Regions from separate parts of the Paenibacillus sp. GCM10027630 genome, predicted to be linked through region 2. Evidence: riboswitches for the same ligand, from Rfam matches in the RefSeq annotation. Region 2 holds a riboswitch; the other holds the start of a gene.
What was found. A riboswitch is a leader RNA that binds a small molecule or an ion and turns the genes downstream of it on or off. The one in region 2 is predicted to bind cyclic di-GMP.

Region 1 (4,620 bases), on a different contig from region 2:
AGCCCGTTTTCAATTCCATGAATGATGCTGTTTTCAACTAAAGGCTGAAGAATCATTTTCGGGACCATCACCTTCAGCGCAGCCGGCTCGCATTCAATGCTGTAAAACAACTTGCTCTTGAAACGGCTTTCCTGAAGGGAAAGATAATGCTCAATATGCTCGATTTCCTTTTGCAAATAGACGGTTTCGGTATGGAAATCCATACTATATCTCAAAATCGCCCCGAGCTGCGATATTTTATCGCTAATTTCATCCACCCTGTGGCGGAGCGCGATCGTTCCGATAGATTGCAGCGTATTGTATAGAAAATGGGGGTTAATTTGCGCTTGCAGCATCTTGAGCTGAGCTGTGGAAATCTCGATGCGCTGCTGATACTCCCGGAAAATCATGTCTTTCAAATTACGTACCATCGTCTGAAAACGAAGTTCTAGTATACCAATCTCGTCTTCTCTTGTCTTAAACTGCTCCACGTCGAATTGACCGATTTCCACCCGGGTCATATTGCGGATAAGCCGTTTAATCGGTGCGATAGTGGAGTATGATAAGATGAACGTAAACAAAATGATAACAGCGAACGCAATAATCTGGATCGCCATAGACTGGTCCAGCGTCCGCCGAGCAGCTTGATTAATAAAATCCGAAGGAATGAATTTAATCATCGTCAGTGGAACATTGAGATATTGGTCAGCTACCGTGATGAATACGCCCTTTTTCCCATCCAATTGCCCGTACCAGTAACCTTGCCGATCCCCGGTCATTCTCAAATCGGGCTTCTCATCCTCCAGCATATTCCGAATATCCGGCAAACCGCTGGATGTATAAAGAAGCTCCTTGTTATTGTTCATGAACAAAAAAACGGTTTCATGACTCGGGTCCAACAGCTGCCTGCCAAGACGCTCAATCTCATCCAAAGAAAAATAAATCGACAGCAGCCCCAGTACGTTAGGCTTCGGATAATCGATCATCTTTTTGTTAATTGTCAAAAACCGCTCGCCGTTCACCTGCTTCATTTCATATTCGGGCACACTCGTCCAATCTTCCTTGCGTTCAGTGGGGAGCACCTGTCTCGGGACCGCACTGAATACGGAATAGTTGAATTTGGTGTATTTCTGTCCGCTCATCCCGCTGTAGAAATTGACCAGCTTAATCTCCGACCGACTTGAAAACAAATAAGAAAGCTGACGGTCGATATACGTATCCTGATCAAAGCTTGGTTTCTCCAGCCAAAGATAGCTGAGCATGTTAGGGTCATAATACCAGGACACCGACAGCTGATTGAGCTCCTGCAAATATTTTTTCATATTTTCCATGCCAATGTTCATCGTTTTCTGGTTCAGCTCGATCATGTTCTCCTGCAGCGAAGCGGAAGTAGACCGGTATGAAATCAGGTTGGAGCATATAAAAGGAATCGCCGTAGCCAGCAGCGTCCACACCAGCAATTTGACAAACAAGCTGCGCTTGTACATCCGGTTCACCTTTCCTATCCATCCGATTTTATTTAGAAGTGTTTGACCATTATAACAAATTTGGATTCTTAGAAATAAGGTAATATTTGATAGCAAAAAAGGATTATTTTAATGTGCAGCAAGAGGTTATGAAAGGTAAAGCCGCCCGCCGGTTCAAACTTATCTTAAAAAACAAAAAAACCGCCCTTAGGCGGATGTCATTATATATATTCTCTATTTGAACGCTCGCTTAAGCTCTCTTAATTCCTTCTCTTTAAAATACGACTCCACTTGCATTTTCAGCACAAATGCACGGATGGAGGTAGCTTTTTCTGATTCCATATCCACATACCTCGCGCCATAATAGTAACCTTCAAATAAAGTTTCTCGCCGTATGATTTCAGCCACAACGGGCAGCTTAAAGCCCAAATCCAATTCAACCTCAATCGCGAAAGCTCTGCTGAGGTCGAAGTCATCATCATTCAAGGCGAATCCAATCCCGCTAACGCTTATATTTTGAACGGTTAGACCTATGGTGTCCGTCAGATTTTGTTTTTCATCGGTATGGAGCCAGGTAACTGCGTGCAATGAGCCTTTTTGGTTAACCTGAACTCTCGGGCTCTCCCGCTTCTCCACGAACCGACGTTGATTTTGAGGAGGGTTAATGATGATCAGAGCTCCATTATGCTTTGCCACTATTGTAGACAAGAAGGTATAAATGCCTCCTGGTGAGTACACGGTTATTTTCACAGAATCCCCAAGGTTAAAAACCTTATATTCGGGTATTTCCACTTCGATAATATCACCTTCAGCATAAGTAAGAAGTCCGGTTGATACAAACCCATCTTTTTCAACAACGGTTCGGCTGTGAATCAATATTCCTGCAGGACTTTTATACTTCTCATCTTTGTAGTCATAATTTAGGCTCGCAGCTGCAGATCTAGTCATCTTATTCACTCCCGCCGATTATTTTATCTATGTTACAATTAGAAAAGCTTCTTATCGAAGCCCTTTCGATGAAGATCCATTCGTGTCTAAATTGCTTTTCTTGCATAAAAAAAGACTGCCTCCTCAGTGAGAGAAACAGCCTTAGCACACCGTTGTCATACAAAATAATCGGCGGCCAGGCTGTCATAGTCCTTGACATTGGACCTTAGACCCTAAGCTTTGCGTCCTTGCTTTTCAGCAAGTTTGCCTTGAACAATCTGGTTAGAAAATGCCATTCATGTTAGGTAAATTGACCTAAACATTTCATATTTTTATTATACGCTCTAGGGGCAATGAGAATCAATCATCTAATTCGTGATTTAAGTCACATTTAAATATTAATTTATAGTAAATCGCAGGAATTGTTAACTAAAAATTAAATAAATCATAGAAGGTGGTCTCATGATCGACGAAAAAACCTCTAAACACGAACATTCCGATACGAACAGCTACTCTATTGTTCTTTTTGATGGTGTGTGTCGATTTTGTAACGGTTGGGTGCAGTTTCTGATTCGCCAAGATAAAGCCGATGTGTTTCGGTTTTCACCCCTTCAATCTGATTATGCACAGTCCTTGCTCGATTCAACCCGTTCGGCTGATACTGCTCCGGATTCTGTTATTTTGGTTGAAAAAGGGGTCGTCTATACTCGTTCCTCGGCAGTTTTGCACATCTTCAAACGATTGGGCCGCTACTGGGCTCTATTCTATTTATTTATAGCTGTTCCCAGACCCCTCCGTGATGCCGTATATCGATGGATTGCGAAGCGCCGTTATAAGCTGTTCGGTAAGTATGACAGCTGTATGATGCCGACCGAGAATGTAAAACGCAAATTTATCGGATAGCAGCAAATCTGTGATGCTTTACTTCTTGGCCTATATCCACATATGGGGATATCTGTTGGTATAAACCGAGGGGCTTTGCTCATTTATCCCCAGAGCTTTATAATGAAATGTGAACAATAACTGTGTTATCCACAATGTTATCCACAGCATGTTAACAAAACGAATACTTGTTCGTTCTTCACCCCATTTTCGGAACAAAAGAGGTGTACCTTGCAAGATTATATTCCTTATATGAACGAAGCCATAGCCGAGGCACGAAAAGCGGAAGCGCTGCTGGAGGTGCCAATCGGCGCAGTAGTCGTTTGGAACAATCAAATTATTGGACGCGGCCATAATCTTCGCGAAACTACTCTGGATCCACTGGCTCACGCCGAGCTTATTGCTATTAAACAGGCTAGCGACTATTTGCAAGCTTGGCGATTGCTGGACTGCCAGCTATTTGTGACGCTGGAGCCCTGCCCTATGTGCGCGGGAGCGATAGTTCAGTCTCGCATTCCCCAAGTCATCTACGGCACGACAGATCCAAAAGCGGGTTGTGCAGGAACATTGATGAATTTGCTGCAAGAGGAGCGGTTCAATCATAGGGTGGATGTAGTAAGCGGTGTGCTTCAAGAGGAATGCAGCTCGATGCTGACGCAGTTTTTTCGCAGACTACGGGGAAAATCATAAGAAGCAGCTCCGACTAATCCCTTGCTAAATCTATAGTCTCTTCTTTGCTATTCCATTTTATATGCAGCTTAAACCCGGCTTCATCTACATACGGCGTATCCATAGTAGACTTACCGCTTATTTTCAAAGTTGCCGATGAAGCTTCGCTTTTGCCGCTATTGTTAAAATTTTTGCTATCTACAAAGGAATAGCTAGTATCTTTAACAGGTTGATTTTCTTTACCGGTATATCGTATCAAGAATGATTTTACATTAGCTGATTGGTCGACCGAACAGGTGACGCTCCAGTTCTCGCTTTTTCCATTAAACTCTATGGGGCTGGAGCATCCCGTCAACCCTAACACCATCACTATTATCATACCTACTATGAATGTTCTCATAGGCATGACCTCCTTAGTTATCGGATTATGATATCCCCGTACGATTCCATTGTTTACTTACTCAATCATCTCATTATTAGCTCCGCGCACCTCAGCCTGCACATCCTGCGGAAGAACAACAGTAACCGTCATCCACGGGTAGTAGGAATCGAAGCCCCTTCTTTGCGGCAACCGTTTAACTTGCACATACATCGTATCCCCAACGGTGCGTACAGCTACGAACTGCTCCTTCTCCATAGGTTGGATTGCCTCGCCCTGGATAGTACGGCTGCGGTAAGTACCGAACACTTGAAGTGA
Region 2 (17,026 bases):
CCCGCAGAGCAACCGGGAGCAGCACAGCTCCTATAAGCGCAACTGCGGGTGATGGCCAGAAGAACCATGAGGTGATCATCATCACAATCCCGATTATCCAATAGGCAAGTGCAGGTGTGCGAATCAACTTGGCGAAGGGTGCGATCATCGTCTCATTTATACCGGTCTGGGTCAGCACCTTGCCCATAGACACGATTATGGAAATAATCAATATGGTCCCGAGCAATTCCTTAATGGCATAAATAAAGCTGGAAAAGACACCGCTGACGGAATGACTTAAGGATCCAGTAGCCAGCAGACCCAAAATAAAGATGCCTGCAATACACAAAATAGTCGTGTCCTTGCGAAATACCATGAATCCGATGATTACTACGATTAATAACAGATAAACCCAGTGTAATGAAATTAAAGAAATAGCCATCCTGGTCGCCTCCTCTAAGTTTTTGTGAAACAAAAACTGGCTTCGTAAGCATGAACTGGGTTTTTGAAAAACAACAGCTGGCTTCGTAAGCTAAGGCTAGGTTATTGTGTTAGAGTAATTGACATCAGTTGCGTATACTGGCACAAGCCCGAGTATTTGGTACTAAACCTTATGCAGGAGTGGAAGGTTTTATTCTAAATAAAGCTTTCCATACCGATTGATAGGAATATCTTATTACGATAAGGTAGCCACTATATAAAAAAAGATAGGAATAGGAGTGAATTTATGCTGGACGCTTCAAATGCTTCACCGAGTGCTAACAGTTCATCGCTTGATTTACGCAAAACGGCACCATGGATTATATTTATCATTTTTTTCGCTGTTCTGAACGAGACGGTGTTTAATGTTTCCACGCCGAATATCGCTGCGCAGTACGGGTTGACTCCGTCGGGCGTCAGCTGGGTATTGACCACCTTTATTATTTTTTTCGGAATAGGCTCCGTCATTTACGGTAAGCTATCCGACATTTACAGTCTGAAGAGGCTAATTGTCATTGGGATTGTTGTTTACAATGTCGGATCGATTCTGGGTATTCTGTGCCAGTCCTGGTACCCGATGGTTATTGTGGCTAGAGCGATACAAGGAGCTGGCGCATCAGCCATTCCCGCGTTAATCATGGTTGTAGTTGCCAGATATTTTTCTGCAGAGGACCGGGGCAAAGTATTCGGTATTCTGAATTCCGCTGTAGCATTTGCCGTTGGGGTAGGTCCGGTTATCGGAGGCTTTATTTCATCCGCTTATCACTGGTCTTTCTTGTTTCTGATACCCTTGATTACGCTCATATCGATCCCGTTTTTCCGGAAGGTGCTTCCTGATGAAGAGGTTCGCAGCGGAAAGGTAGACATACCGGGAGCTTGCTTGATCGGCTTCGGACTTGCATCTTTAATTTTATTTTTCACCATACCTCACTGGTATTACCTGACGGCCAGCCTGGTGCTGCTCGTTTGGTTCATCATTCACATCCGCAGAGTCGACCAGCCTTTTATCGAACCTGATTTGCTTAAAAACAAGCTGTTCCGCAGCGGTTTGATTGTTGGATTTATTCTATTTTGTACCGTGATGGGAATTATGTTTATCATGCCGTTAATGCTAAGCGGATTAAAGGGGCTGAGTGCAAGTGCTATAGGCTGGATTCTGTTTCCAGGGGCTATCAGCGCTGTAGTGTTTGGACCGATTGGCGGAGGCTTGGCGGATAAACGGGGCAATAACTTTGTAGTTGCTGTCGGAATTCTGCTGCTGACGGTCAGTCTGCTGTTGATTTCTTCCTTGCTCGGTTTTAACGCCTGGTTGATGTCGGCAGCACTGGTACTTATGTATATCGGATTTTCGTTCATTCAAACTGCATTGGCCAACAGTGTATCCTTAACATTGGAAATGAATCAGACGGGCGTAGGGATGGGCTTATTCAATCTGGTCGGCTTCATTTCGGGAGCTGTAGGAACCGCCTTGGTCGGCAGAGTATTGGATGAAAAGCTGTTGAATTTCCCTGTTAATCCTTTAGTTAGGCAAAACGAAGCCCATCTGTACAGTAATTTGCTCCTTGTATTCGTTATTGCCATAATTGTTGGAGCCGTAATTTTCTATAAAAGCTATGGGATGATCAAATTCAAAATGAAACCCTCCTGATGTGTTGACTCGGACGGTGGAAAGACGTAGGAAGAAATTGGGAACGCAAATGATGTTTTTTCGGAACAGTTGACGGCTGCGGGTTTTTATAACAAAGATATTGGATATTTAGGCTTCCGATATTATATGGATTACGGGCCATGCATTTATGGACCAAAGATCGTGGAAAGTCATGGGAAAGGCTCTCCGTCACGCTGCCGGAAAAGTTTAACGAATACAGGAAGAACCCTCTCACGCCTATATTTAACGGGAGAGATGGCCTGTTTCTAATGCCGTAAGAGATCAGGAACTCAAAGACATTGGATCATTTATCTAACAAGCAAAGATGGCGGTCTAACATGGATTTATGATGAATCTTTTGACAAACTAGAAAGTTACAATTAAGCGAAAAAAGCGGCCATTCACGACAAAGGCCACTAATTCAACAACAAATGCCGATCCTAGGACCCTATTTTTTATCGGGAATGGGTTATAAATCGCAAGAAAAGTTGAATAACAGCAGCAATCTGCCATCAGCTTGGCAGGTTATATTTACCTGACGTATAATTGGGTATATATAGTTGAATGATACTATATGAAAAAAAGGTCAGTTTGTATCCAAATTTAATTCTAGGAGTGAAGAAAATGGCTATTGATGTTTATATGAATTTTAATGGCAACTGTCGTGAAGCGGTAGAATATTATGCGCAGGTTTTTGGCGTAACCAATCCGCAGATTATGTCCTTTGAAGAAGCACCGCCTCACCCGGACTTCACCCTACCAGAAGAAGCTAAAAATTTAATTATGCATGCACGGCTTGACATCCTTGGTAGTACTGTAATGTTCTCTGATGTTTTTCCGGGGATGCCTTTTGTTGCAGGTAACAATATAACCCTATCAATTGTTATTAATGACGTGGAGGAAATTAAATCTTTATTTAATAAACTGAAAGATGGCGGTACTGTAGGTATGGAGCTTCAGGAAACATTCTGGAGTAAATGCTATGGCAGTCTAAAAGATAAATTCGGAATCGGATGGCAATTTAATTTAGCGGAATAAATGAAACAGTTACTGATTAAGAACCTATAAAAAAGATATAGACTTTTCCTCTAAATAAACTGGTACCCATTCGCTAACACTTTTTTCAAAGTGTCCAGTGTATGGGTACCAGTTTAAAAGAAGAAAAGATTTTATATCTTTTTTTTGCTTTCACCAAATTTTACACATGCGAAGCACTGGATGGTTGTCTTTTTGTGGAATCCAGTCTGCTGGCTCCTACAAACATGGCTGTAACCAAACCTATACTGCCAACACAAATGCTGAGTATAAAGCCGTGATTAATGGCGGTACCTAACGCCTCCTGAAGAAACCTCCGGATTTGCGGGTCGATTGTACCTCCAGCACGCATCAATAGTTCGGGATTAGCTAATAAGCTGATTTTATCGTCAGGAATACCGACTTTGACCGCACCCTCCGTTATTAATCTATATAAATTGTTATTTACGATTGTCGCCATAATCGAAGCGCCTAATATGCCGCCAATATTTCTCCAGAAGCCAACGATGGATGAGCTTACGCCCATGTATTTGGGATCAACATTTGCAGCAATAGCGCTCTGCGCAACACTCATTAAAGGCCCTACTGCACCCAATCCCAGCAAAATCATAAGAGCGATCATATAACCGCTGGAAACATCAGCGCTAACGACAGATAGCAGCGATGCAACAACGATGGTCATGAGCATACTGATAAGCATTAGAGTACGGAAGGTGAATTTCGACTGCAAGAAGCCGAATAGTATAGCTCCTGCAATTAACGAAGCCATCATGGGTGTCAATACGCCATTAGAATTGCTATTACCTAATACCCCAACCGTAAAACTGGGCAGATAAGTAATCGCCGAGAACATGAGTACACCTTGGCAGAAGCAAATGATGCTTGTTCCCAATACCATCTTATTTTTGAATAGGGTTAGCGGGAGTACTGGCTCTGCTGCATTCCGCTCAACTAGAATAAACAAAGTCCCGATTACAGCTGATATGGCGAACAAGCTGATTTCCTGCCATGAGCTCCAAGCATAATCCTTGCCTCCCCATTCAAGAGCAAGCATTAGTGAAACGGTTGTAATGATCAGAAATAATGTTCCTATATAATCTATTTTCGGTTTGCGCTCTGAACGAGTTTCCTTTAAAGCAAACATCAAAACAATCATAGAGGCCAGGCCGATCGGTACGTTAATATAGAAGTTCCATCTCCATCCCAAATGCCCAGCAATAAAACTGCCCAGCTGCGGTCCCGCAACGGAAGAGAGGCCAAAGATCGCCCCGAATACGCCTGACATTTTTGCTGCATCCTTCGGATCTTTAAATATTGTGTAAATAATAGTGAAGCTAATCGGAAATAAAGCACCGGAGCCAATGCCTTGAATGACACGAAACCAAATGAGCTGGTCGACATTCTGAGCAATTCCGCATAATGCAGAACCGATAAGAAACATGGCGATTCCAATCATGTAGAACATCTTCCTGCCGAATAAATCGGACATTTTTCCAAATACTAGCATCGTGCTTGTTGCCGCCAGCATATAGGCCGTAAATATCCAGCTTATTTTATCAAAAACATTAAAATCCTCGCTTAATTTGTTAATGCATGATGCAACAATTGTATTATCCAAGGATGACATTAATAATCCAAGTGCCATGGCAAGAATAATGAGCTTATTATTTGAGCCTGATCCGGTCACATTAACCCCTCGCTTCTTGTTCTAATTGTTCCATTTGTTCTAATCCTTCACGGATTATTTCCAATTTAACGCTATATTCCTTGATCCCAATTTGGATGCATATGTTCTGGGTCGGATGGATTTGATCTTTATAAAGTGAATACTTCTTGTTTAACTGCTCTAACTGCTTCTCTGTATGCTGCTGCACCTGCTTCAACCAGACAATGACCTTGTCATACCCCACAAAGCGGCCAAAATAAAGCCTCATCAAAAAATCCGATTTCAAGCTATCAGCTTCCAGAGGACTATCCAGATAAGAGCTGAACTGCTTTCTTCCGTTCTCCGTTATGGTATACACAATTTTATTAGGTTTACCGTCTTGAGGTACATTTTCCTTGGTTAACAACTCCTCTTTCTCCATCCGATGCAGCATAGGGTAAATCGTTCCGTAGCTGGAGCTGTAGAAGTAAGAGAATAGTTCTTCAAACAATTGTTTGATTTCGTAACCGGATAACGAACGCTCCATAAGCATCCCGAGAATAACATCTTGACTGTTCATGAAAGAGCCTCCTAAAAGTTTTCCAAATGAGAAACTAAACTGACATTATTTTCTATAATGTTTCGTTAGTTAATATATCAGTTCGATATATATCATGTCAATATATAAAATCTTTTTTTCAAATAGTATGGACACTCGCACAATGCAGGACTTATCTCGAATCGAATAGGGTTTGTTATTAGAGGTTAGAACGAGGAAAAGAATGAGGGAGAGAATGGATGATGCTGACGTTGCCACCTGGATTTCTTTGGATGCCGGCGATAATGTAGGAGGGACGCTATGGCGCTTTGGCGTCGAAGTAATCGAGGTACATGTGCCTGGAAATGAAACTAAACTTAGCCCCTATAGCTCATAGCTGTAGGGGTATTTTTCTATGGTTTTGAGGTTTGGGATAAGCATGGTCATCACTAAATTGGCGGTTGAGGGAACTGGGATGCGCTATTTCGATCTGCACACGTGTTCATTTATGTGAAACGGAACAAGGATCCCTTATTTCTTTGAAATGTGGGATTTTAACCGATCAGGGGCGCAATAACGCATCGTGGTTCCGCTACTTCATGAAATAGCAGGTGTGCAAGACATTTAGCGGAACGACGTTCCGCAGGAGATTGGGCGAGTGGGAGAGCGGACGAGTAGGAAAGCAGGAGAGCAGTGGGCAGATCCAGATCCCTGGACAGCAGCTGGGCGCCCTGTTTTGTCGCTAAATTTTCTTGGCCGTTCTGCGGTACGCTGCTGGTGTTATGCCAAGCACCCTTTTAAACATGCGGTGAAAATGAGGTAATGTTTCGAAGCCGCACATTTCTGCGATAAGGCTGATGTTGTGATCGGTAATGTTCAGTAGCTCCTTGGCTCTTATGATTCTTTTCGTCATGATGTATTCCGTCAGGTTCATTCCGATTGTCTGCTTAAAAACGCGGCTGAAGTGCGCAGGTGTAACGGATGCTTTGCGGGAAACTGTAGATAATCCGATATCATTAAATAGATGGTCATCGATATAAAGCAGAATTTCCTTCATCCAATTTGGTCCGATTGATGAATCAACAGCATTTTGGCCGTCATTCGGCCCGGTTTGCCGATTCAGGAGAAGCAGGATGGTTTGAAGCTGGAGCACAATGGCTTGCCTGTATCCGAGACTTGAAGCTTGTATTTCATGGTGAATAAGCTCAATACTTAGTTCAAGATCCTGCTGCTGCTGCTGCATAAGCTCGAATTTATAGTTTTTCTGTTTCCTCTGCTGTTCGAAGCAATGAAGATAAGAGAAGGAGTCACCGAAAGAGGCGTGTTGAACCAGTATGGGGCTAAAAAAGATAGCCGTAGAGGTAACAGGATCGTCTTTATCTGGCAATGCCCGATGGATCGTATTTCCGGGAATTGCAAAGAGATCTCCCTGCCGCATGTCATAGATCGTTTGATCAATAAATAAGGTCCCTGCCCCGCTGTATACGTAGACAAGCTCGTACCAATCGTGAATATGGTCGGGAAGCTCGGTTTGTGTACTCTTGGTGCCTCTGTATACGAACGAAAATGGAAATGTGCTGTTGGAGTCGAATTGTTTTCGAATTGGATTCATAATTAATCTCCTAAGGTAAGAAAAAACCTTGCATCTATAAGTAGATCATGGTTAAAATGATAGCAAAAAAGAGTATAAATTTGCAAGGATAGGTTATTTTTTAATTATTATTTGTTGGTAAAATAGAGTTAAGGTATGAATGAATTCTTTCATGAGAGGAAGGAATGTAAATGCTGATCGGAATTCCCAAATTGATTTCACCTGAACTGTTAAAAATAATGATGGAGATGGGGCATGGAGATGAGCTTGTTCTAGCAGACGCCAACTTTCCGGCAGCAAGTATCGCGCAGAGGCTGGTTCGCTGTGATGGGCATCCGATTCCGGAATTGCTGGAGGCCATTCTTCAATTATTTCCATTGGACACCTACGTGGAGCATACAGCGGCGCTGATGGACAAGGTTCCTGGGGATACAGTTGAAACTCCTATTTGGAAGCGGTACCAAGATATTCTGAAAAGCCATACTTCTCTGGAAGAGCCCTTTGAATATGCGGAGAGATTTGCATTTTACGAGCGAGCCAAGAAGGCTTATGTCGTAGTCGCTACAGGCGAGGGAGCGCAATACGCAAACATTATTTTGAAAAAAGGTGTCATTAAGCAGCAGGGCTGAGCCTGTGAGGGAGAGTGAGCAGCTTGCAATACAGAAAACTGGGCAAGACCGGATTGGATGTATCCATCCTGAGCTATGGGGCGTCTTCGCTAGGAAGTGTTTTTCGGGATGCTAATGAAGAAGAGGGAATCCGAACGGTGCATTCCGCAGTAGATCAAGGTATTAATCTTATCGACGTTTCACCATACTACGGACTGACTAAGGCAGAAACGGTACTTGGCAAGGCAATTAAGCAGCTTCCACGTGACCGATTCCTATTATCTACAAAAGCAGGCAGATACGGTGCGGATACGTTTGATTTCTCGGGCAAACGGATCATCAGCAGCATCGAAGAAAGCCTGCAGCGTCTGAACACGGATTACGTGGATATGCTGTTTCTGCATGATATTGAGTTTGTCAGCTCGAAACAAATTGTAGAAGAGGCTATTCCGGCACTTCATCAATTGAAGGAGCAAGGAAAGATCCGGTATTTCGGTATTTCCGGCTTACCGGTGCAGCTATTTGAAACGATGCTTCCTCAAATCGAGGTTGATGCGATTTTATCCTATTGCCATTATTCGCTAAACGATACATCGCTTTTAAGCTTATTGCCGCTCATTGAGCAACAACAAATTGGCCTTGTCAACGCATCACCGCTATCGATGGGGCTGTTGGGAACAAGAGTCGCACCTGAATGGCATCCGGGAAGTCGAGAGTTGAAGGACATTTGCCGAAAAGCAGCTGAGCATTGTGTAAGCCGAGGAGCGGATATCGCTAAGCTGGCTGTGCAGTTTTCGACAAGCAACGAACAGATTCCAACCACACTGGTCAGTACAGCGAATCCGGATAACATCAGCAAAAACATTGCCTGGACAGAAGAACCAATCGATGAAGAATTGCTTAAGGAGGTGCTTGCTATTTTGGCACCGATTCACAACCAGACATGGGTTAGCGGCAGACCTGAGTATAACGAGAAGGAGGCAATATCATGAGGGGTATTGTATGTGAGGAAATTGAAAAGTTTAAGCTTGTCGAGATGAAGGAGCCGTCTTTGGCAGCTGGTGAGGCGATAGTTCGCATTCGAAGAATCGGTATTTGCGGTACGGATCTGCATGCTTATAAAGGCAATCAGCCCTTTTTTTCTTACCCACGTGTGCTCGGACATGAGCTCGCTGGTGTAATCGAAGAAGTTGGACCCAATGAAGCTGGACTGCAGGTTGGCGATCAAGTAGGGATTATCCCTTATATGCAATGCGGGACATGTATCGCTTGCCGCAATGGCAAAACCAATTGTTGCACCGACTTGAAGGTGCTTGGCGTACATAGTGATGGAGGAATGAGAGAGCTATTGTCCGTACCTGTTACTCACTTAATTCAGACGAACGGACTTACACTTGATCAAACCGCCGTATTGGAACCCCTTAGTATTGGTGCACATGCTGTAAGAAGATCGGAGCTAAAAAGCGGTGAGACCGTGCTTGTAGTTGGAGCAGGACCCATTGGACTGGGAGTTATGGCATTCGCAAAGCACCGCGGCGCGCAAGTCATTGCTATGGATATCAATGATGAACGGTTAGCCTTTTGCCAGAAATGGGCGGGAGTCGATCATGCGGTCAATGCGCTGAATCAGCCTAAGAAGCAGCTGGCTGCAATTACCGGGGGTGATTTCCCGACGGTAGTATTTGATGCGACAGGAAATCTGCGTTCCATGACGGACTCCTTCGGGCTTGTTGCTCATGGAGGAAAGCTGGTGTATGTGGGATTGGTAAAAGCGGATATTAGCTTTAATGATCCTGAGTTCCACAGGCATGAATTGACGCTGCTGGCTAGCCGGAATGCAACCAAGGAAGATTTTGACAACGTTATGGAGGCAGTAAAAAGCGGAAGCATCGACGTAGGGAGCTACATCACCCATCGAGTACCGTTTGAACAAATGATTGAGCATTTTGACAGCTGGCTCAAGCCGGAGACCAAAGTGATTAAGGCTATGGTGGAGTTGTAGTCATTTGGTGTATCACAGCAGACAGCCATATAGGTTCTGCACATTGAATTATACGTACAAACGGGGCTGTACCAAAAGACATTTTGAGACAACCCTTCATTGCAAAAGAGCCCTCAATTCCACTTTAATAGTTGAAGGCTCTTTTTGCACATTCTTGTGTATTCAGTGACGCATAAGATGAGGTCGCTTTCCAACGCTTGCTAATCGCGGGTATCGGGTTCATGGCTCGTGGTTCGGTTAAGGCTTTGCATGGCAGTATTGCGCACTCCGTGCAATTATCAGGAAAATGTCAAGTTAGTTACTCCGAAAATAGCGTTCCAAGTCTTATAGCTGGAATTTCTCCTGCTAATTCTACGTATTTTGGCTGATATCCACCCTGGATTAGCGTGAGGATTTCCATCTATTTCTTTTCTTTCCGCAGCGGCCCCGACAAATCATGGCCTCCTCTAGATTGAAAGCAGCCTTTGAACATCGCTTCTCGCCCCATCACTTAAGCAACATCCAAAAAGCGGCCGAACTCATTTTTGGATTTTTAAACCCCCACTCTGAGGGGAATTTTCCTACAAAAAAGACGCTTCCATTTCCGCTTACATAGTGGTTTTGGAGGCGTATTTGTTCATAATTTGGAACTGATTCATTCACTGATACCCTTTTGGGACAGCCTCGTTATTTTATTTCTATGGATAGTACCACCTGGACAGAAAGACCGGATAGGTGCTAGTTTAAAGGGTTACACTACCGCTCAACGGGATCAATCATTTATCGCAGCTCTTTTTGTTAACTTTCATTAACCTATATGGTTATCTTCACTGCCTGTACCGAGTTGGGATTCAGCCTTATTCTTATGGACTGACAAGCTTTTTGAGATAGAAGTTGAAATTTTTATAACCAACGGTTATTATATTAACATAGGTTACTAACCGTTGGTTATAATTGTAGTGAGGGGGCTATTAGTTGGAATCAATAAAGAAGTCCAAGCAAGAGCTTCGTTCGGAAGAAACGAAGCGAAGCATTGCCGAAGCGGCAGGCAAGTTGTTTACAGAGCGAGGTTACGATACTGTAACAATGCGAGAAATTGCCAAAGAAGCTAATTGCTCGCATACAACGATTTATTTGTATTTTAAGGATAAGGAGGCATTGCTGGAGCAGCTGGCTATTCCGCCTTTGCAAACCTTGGAGGCTGCATTTCTTTCGGTTATGAATGAAAAGTCGTTAGACCCAACGGGGAAGCTCTTGGAGATCAGCCGACATTTCCTCCGCTTTTGTCTATCCCATAAAAGCATGGTCACAGTCATATTCAATGTAAAGTCCGTGCGTGTTGATGAAGTGAACCCGGCAGGTGAGGTAAACCAACTGCGCAATCGTTTGTTCAGCCACCTGACCGAAAGCGTCAACCGGATTATTCCGGCAGAGACATCGGAGGCGCGGATCAATCACAGCCGGGTGTATTTTTTCGTGATGAATGGAATGGTTAGTACTTATTTGAATAGCGAGGAACCGTTAGAGCCGCTGCTGGAGCGCATCATTCCATTATTGGATCAATCCATAGAGATTGTGCTGCTAGGCATAAAGCATAAGCTTGAACAAGTGCAGAACCCGTTGAAAGGACAAACGAAAGGTCAAAAAGATAAGGAGAAGTCCAAGAAAGATAAGAAGCAGAAGGTTAAAAAATCCAAAATTGAGGGATAGGGGAGTTGAAAATAATGAAAATCACACAAATATCGGAGCATATTTGGAAATGCACCATATGGATAGTTATTCCAATTAGTGTATGGATTGTGAAGTCAGAACGTGGTCTGACCTTGGTGGATGCTGGAATTCCATGGATGGCGGGCGGTCTGTTGAAACAGATAAAGGCATTGAATCTGCCGCTGGAGCGGATAGTGCTAACCCACGGACATTCTGACCATACCGGCAGCATCAAAAAAATACGCGAAACACATCGAGTTCCGGTTTACGCACATGAAGCAGAAATTGCTTATATGGAGGGACAATTGCCATATCCGGGGCGTAAAAAAGCGCAAATGTCCGTTGAGCCCGGGATTGTCGAGCCTCTCGATATGCAATCGATTGGCGGATTGGTTCCTTATCTGACGCCAGGTCACTCGCCGGGTCATATTGCCTACTACCATGAGCAGGATCAAGTTTTGCTGGCAGGAGATTTGTTTACAACCAAGCGCGGACAGCTGAAGCAGCCGATGGCAAGTTTTACTGCGGATATGGAGCAAGCTGTGGAGAGTGGTGCCATTGTTGCTCAGCTGAAGCCCAAGCTTGTTAGCATATGCCATGGCGGTGAAGTCCAGCTTCCGCATCAGCAGTATGAAGCTTACAGACGCAGATGGACGGAGAGCCAGGCTGGGCAGGCTAAAATTCGCCGCTGAATTTTAAGATCGGGCAATGTCGCTTCCCCGCATTTGAATTATCGCAGATTAGCCCAGATATGAATCGGTTTGCTTTTCAATCTCACGGACAAATGTCTCAGGCTCATCTAACGCCAAAAAAATCTTGGTCACCTTACGTGGTAAAAACAGCAAGCCTTCCACAGTAATCGGTTCCTTCAACTCTATACGGATATTGGGTGCGGCCAAGAGAGGTAAAGCTGCATCCCGCTGCTCCTCTTTTTCCAGCTGATATTCAAGTGCGGTTGCTGTATGGGCAATCAGCTGAAGGGGGACATCCGCCTGAATCCGTAATCCGTACCTGAGCTTTAGTATACCGTCTTGGAGCTTAACGGGCTGCAAGACAGAGGCACGGTAGTCACTCCAGATCAAAGCCAGCAGCCAAAAGTCGGAGATACTCAAAATCCAGGCTGCCCAATCAGACCACTGCTGAACCAGAAAGTGAACACAAATGCCTTCGATGATGAGGATTTTGGAAAGAATTGCTGCATAGAGCCTTTGACTGGTCTTCCTATAGTAGGAAAATTCAACGGAATGCTCGAGTTTAGCTAGCGTCTTTCTTTTCCACGAAAATAAAAGGTAATAGGCTGCACTGACATCATGAAGCAATAAGGAGGCCAGCTTGCCTCTTCCAATCGTTTCGTGTACCGCCTTGCGAAGCGCTTCTCCAGTATTAGCTTCTTCACGAGCAACCTGCCTAAAGCACCGGAAGAAACGGTATAAAATCCTGACCTCATAGGCAATAAAAGTAACCTCAACAGCAATGATTAGAAGCTCTATAGGCCATATCCCATTCCATATATGATTGCGCATTGAGACAGGAAGAACAAGCCATGCTGCCAACCCACCTAGCAAAGGCAGGGGGAGTACCTTGGAGATGGATTTTCCTTTGCCCCGTAACATACATAACCAATAGAGAAAAGGAATTACCAGCATACAATCGAACATAACGGCATAGACGAGCAGCCAATCTTTCTCGTTAATCGATGAGGTTCGTACAACTGTCAGGTCTGCTGCTAATATAAGAAATGTAAGTGCGATAAACCAGAGAGTAGATCGTTGGAGTTTGTGGACAGTCACATAAATCCCTCCTTAATTAACTGACTTATAATTCCATTATAAGGGTTATCCCAAGAATATAATGTACCCGGATATCCCACAGAAATGACGATTTTATGGCGGACGGATTGAATATTAAAAATGAAAAAGCCGTGATTCTCCTTTAGCAGGAAATCACGGCTTATTACTCTTTATTTATAAGAGCAGCTTTCCCTTAAAGGGAAGTCTGAAGCACGAATTTTTCAACGACATGCTTGACGCCGTCTTCGTTATTGCTGAGCGTAATATAGTCGGCTATCTTTTTAAGTGAGTCTACCGCATTGCCCATCGCCACTCCGAATCCGGCAGCTTCCAGCAGCTCATGGTCATTCCAGCTGTCGCCGATTGATATAACCTCGGACATATCATAGCCGTATTGACCGGCCAAGTAACGGAGCGCATCGCCCTTCGTACCCTCGTGATGGATGATCTCCAGAAAATGAGGCTTGGACTTCGTAATATGTACCAAATGTCCGATTTCCTTGCGAAGCTCAATAGCAATTTCATCAAGCTTGGCGGGATCATCAATTATTAGCAGTTTGGTAGAAGGCTTGTCAGCCAGCTCTTTGAAATTCGGATACACGGTAAAAGGAATTTTGGAAAGCGCGGCGTAAGCTTCGATTTTTTCATTGCGCTCTTTCGCATACAGAATGTCGTCAAAATACGTTTGCAAATGCAGATCGTTGCGCTCACAGTAATCAAAAAGGTAGTGGGCTGCTTCTACAGGCACAGATCGTTCGTATAAAATTTTGCCGTCTATGGCATTTTTCACTAGAGATCCTTGATAGGTAATCAAAGGAACATTCAGCCCCAGCTGGGAGGCCAGCTGCTTCGCTGAAGCGTACATCCGTCCGGTAGCCAATGTAACCGTAACTCCTTGTGCTAATGCTTGCTCCAGAGCTTGCTTGGTGCCTGCCGTAATTTCTTTCTCATCATTAATTAGCGTATCGTCAATGTCGATTGCCAGCATTTTATACATCGTTTATCCACTCCTGTAATTTATGTCTATGGCTACCATTATACCTTAGATTAATGCGCGGATTAACTGTTATTTTCTCTGAGCAGTATCTTTATAAAAAATATCAGCTATATGGAGACCGTATTGTGAAGATTTATTGATGTTTATTTGGTTCACAGCTAATTGTATATTCAAGGGTTCCCTGTAAACAAGTGTAGATGTCATGGCATGGGCATCATATCTTCAGCGCTCTTTGTATAGCTTCTGCTACCCTGTCTTTATCAAAAGGCTTCACAATAAAATCACTAGCTCCAATGGAGATGGCTTCAATAACAATAGATTGTTGCCCCATTGCAGACACCATAATTACTTTGGCGTCACTCTTGTAGCTTTTAATCTCCTTTAATGCAGTAATACCGTTCATCTCCGGCATAGTAATATCCAGCGTAATCAAGTCAGGAGAATGCTGGATGAATAGAGAAACTGCCTCAAGCCCATTCGAAGCTTCGGCAACAATTTCATGCCCTAAATCTAAAAGAATGTTCTTAATCATCAATCGCATAAACATAGAATCATCTGCAATCATTAGTCTAGCCATATTTTTATCACCTTTCAGGGGTCTACTTATTAACATTTCTAGTAGGCGGATTGATTCGTTCACACAAGAAAAACCCCCCTTATAAGATGAACAAGGGGAGTTGTTGATCCCTTCCTTCGGCAGCTGGCAAGCTTAGCGAATGATTTCGCCTTAGCCCCTAATAGCTTTGCGTCACTAATTTTCATTAGTTTTGCTCTTATCGTATATACAGAAGAATTACTATCCATTTTTTTAAAAGTATATCATTCTTATTGCTGGTAATAAAGGACTAGACGGAAATGCCGGTGATAAAGTTCTATTGACAAAGTACTAGCGTTTGAGTGCTGACAATTAAAGTCATAAATGCGAATAATTATTAAGGCAGTTACTCAAAATAAGTTTTGAAAATTTATATATTTTATATCTCGCTAAAATAGGTTGCCTACCTAACGATAATTCCGACAGCCAGGCATGAGAACAATAGAAAAGAGGCAGCGAATGGACAACCTGTCACAAAAGCAGAAAGTTATCGTTATGATCGCCTTATTGGCATCGATGTTTTTTGCAGCCATTAATCAAACGCTTGTCAGTTCAGCTATGCCAAGAATTATTTCTATGCTGGGCGGCATGGATTATTATTCTTGGGTTATTACGATTTATATGCTGACATCTACAGTTGCTACAATTCTGGTAGGTAAGCTATCGGATATTTACGGGCGTAAACCATTCTTGTTATCCGGGATTGTCGTTTTTATGATAGGTGCCTTTCTTACGGGACTATCCACCAATATATTTCAGATGATCGCTTATCGCGGCATTCAGGGCTTAGGCGGCGGAGTTTTGATGTCGGTTACAACAATGGCCGTTGGTGATTTATTTATGCCCCGTGAAAGAGCGAAATGGACAGGAGTCATGATGTCTATTTTCGGTTTTTCGAGTGTTATTGGACCGACTTTAGGTGGTGTGATGATAGATCATATGGATTGGAAATGGTTGTTCTGGGCGTTTTTGCCTCTGGGAATTGTTGCTTTCGTAATGATCTTGCGGATGTTTCCAAAGGTGCCACGTGTTGAATCGGAATCGATTGATTATTGGGGCTCGTTATTTTTGTCACTTTCCATTATTGCGCTTTTATTAGGCTTTTCTTGGGCGGGGTCCAAATATTCTTGGGGTTCCATACAGATTATTGGTCTTTTAATAATGGCGGTAATCTTCGCAGTTATCTTGGTTCTTATTGAACGTAAAGCGAAAAGCCCCGTAATGCCGCTGCATCTTTTTAAAAACTGGATCATCACGAATTCCAATCTTGTTGGTTTTCTTATGAATGCTGGAATGATGGGCGCTATGGTATACTTGCCCTTTTTTGTACAAGGGGTTAAGGGCTTAAGTCCGACCCAATCAGGGTTTGTTAACATGCCTATGTCATTGACGATGGTCGTATTGAGCAGTATGTCCGGACGATGGATATCCAAATCGGGTAAATATAAGCGGTATGCAATCGCTGGTATCTCCTTCATGGTTATCGGTATGCTAATGATGACATTTATGAACAGTATTGCATTAGCTGTAGCGAGTATGTGCGTGTTCGGTGTGGGATTGGGTTTAGGTATGCCAGTTTTTACACTCGTCGCTCAAAATGCAGTCCCGATAAACCAGTTGGGTGTAGTAACGGCTACGGCAACCCTGTTTAGAAATCTGGGAGGAACGATAGGGATCGCCGTGTTCGGTTCCATCATGACCTCTATACTTAAAAGAAATCTGGAAGAAACGATCGCTTCAGGAAAAGGTGTGAATTTATCTCAATTAGATCCTGAGCATGCGAGACAATTGGCACCTTTTTTAAATCCGCAAGTTTTATTGGATCAACCCAAATTGAAAATAATTCAGGCCTCACTACCGGCAGAACTTCAATCTTATTTTGCACAACTGATGGATATGCTCCGTGCTGTATTGAGCGAAACGTTGTCCACTGTATTTCTTAGCGGGGCCGGGTTATTGATTTTGGCACTATTGCTGGTTTTCTTTCTTAAGGAAATACCGCTTCGCTCCTCTGAGAAAGTTGAAGCACCGCAGGAGGAACCAGTGTAAAGGCTTAATAGAGAATGCTCAAAGCTGCTGGCCCTTATTGGGTGAGTGGCTTTTTCTTTTGCGTATAAGTAGAAAATGAACCAGCCCGAGCAACCTTGCAGTCCCTCGTGCGTCTAATTGTATAAAATGGAAGCATTGAGACGAGGTGGATGTATTGGTTAAGTTCTTACAAAAGGCAGCGCTCCCGCTGCTGATTAGCGCCGCGATGCTCACAGCTGTGCCGCTAGGAGCATCGGCGCAGCAGATTGTACCGGATCAACGTACGCAAGCAGAGATTGATGCTGTCCGGCTTCTGCTCGATCAGGGGGTTGTGAGCGAGAAGGTGGATCAGCTCGGGCCGAAGGCGGAAGTGGCTGCTTATGTGCTGCGCACGAGAAAGC

Region 1: another riboswitch for cyclic di-GMP. It lies ahead of ACFQ0C_RS28030 (PilZ domain-containing protein); the one in region 2 lies ahead of ACFQ0C_RS20085 (response regulator).

What each region holds. Positions count from the first base shown of each region.
Region 1 covers NZ_JBHTGY010000057.1:55,448-60,067, reverse strand. The annotation lists gene ACFQ0C_RS28035 (sensor histidine kinase) at 1-1,466, opposite strand, end outside; gene ACFQ0C_RS28030 (PilZ domain-containing protein) at 1,680-2,393, opposite strand; cyclic di-GMP riboswitch class I at 2,561-2,651, opposite strand; gene ACFQ0C_RS28025 (thiol-disulfide oxidoreductase DCC family protein) at 2,835-3,275, shown strand; gene tadA (tRNA adenosine(34) deaminase TadA) at 3,507-3,944, shown strand; gene ACFQ0C_RS28015 (hypothetical protein) at 3,958-4,323, opposite strand; gene ACFQ0C_RS28010 (LiaF transmembrane domain-containing protein) at 4,381-4,620, opposite strand, start outside.
Region 2 covers NZ_JBHTGY010000038.1:1,270-18,295, forward strand. The annotation lists gene ACFQ0C_RS20015 (hypothetical protein) at 1-421, opposite strand, end outside; gene ACFQ0C_RS20020 (MFS transporter) at 707-2,107, shown strand; gene ACFQ0C_RS20025 (VOC family protein) at 2,732-3,145, shown strand; gene ACFQ0C_RS20030 (DHA2 family efflux MFS transporter permease subunit) at 3,306-4,829, opposite strand; gene ACFQ0C_RS20035 (PadR family transcriptional regulator) at 4,831-5,367, opposite strand; gene ACFQ0C_RS20040 (hypothetical protein) at 5,570-5,722, shown strand; gene ACFQ0C_RS20045 (helix-turn-helix domain-containing protein) at 6,068-6,937, opposite strand; gene fucU (L-fucose mutarotase) at 7,108-7,545, shown strand; gene ACFQ0C_RS20055 (aldo/keto reductase) at 7,569-8,516, shown strand; gene ACFQ0C_RS20060 (zinc-binding alcohol dehydrogenase family protein) at 8,513-9,526, shown strand; gene ACFQ0C_RS20065 (TetR/AcrR family transcriptional regulator) at 10,481-11,215, shown strand; gene ACFQ0C_RS20070 (MBL fold metallo-hydrolase) at 11,230-11,907, shown strand; gene ACFQ0C_RS20075 (hypothetical protein) at 11,956-13,005, opposite strand; gene ACFQ0C_RS20080 (Cof-type HAD-IIB family hydrolase) at 13,199-14,002, opposite strand; gene ACFQ0C_RS20085 (response regulator) at 14,217-14,579, opposite strand; cyclic di-GMP riboswitch class I at 14,695-14,784, opposite strand; gene ACFQ0C_RS20090 (MDR family MFS transporter) at 15,057-16,646, shown strand; gene ACFQ0C_RS20095 (stalk domain-containing protein) at 16,801-17,026, shown strand, end outside.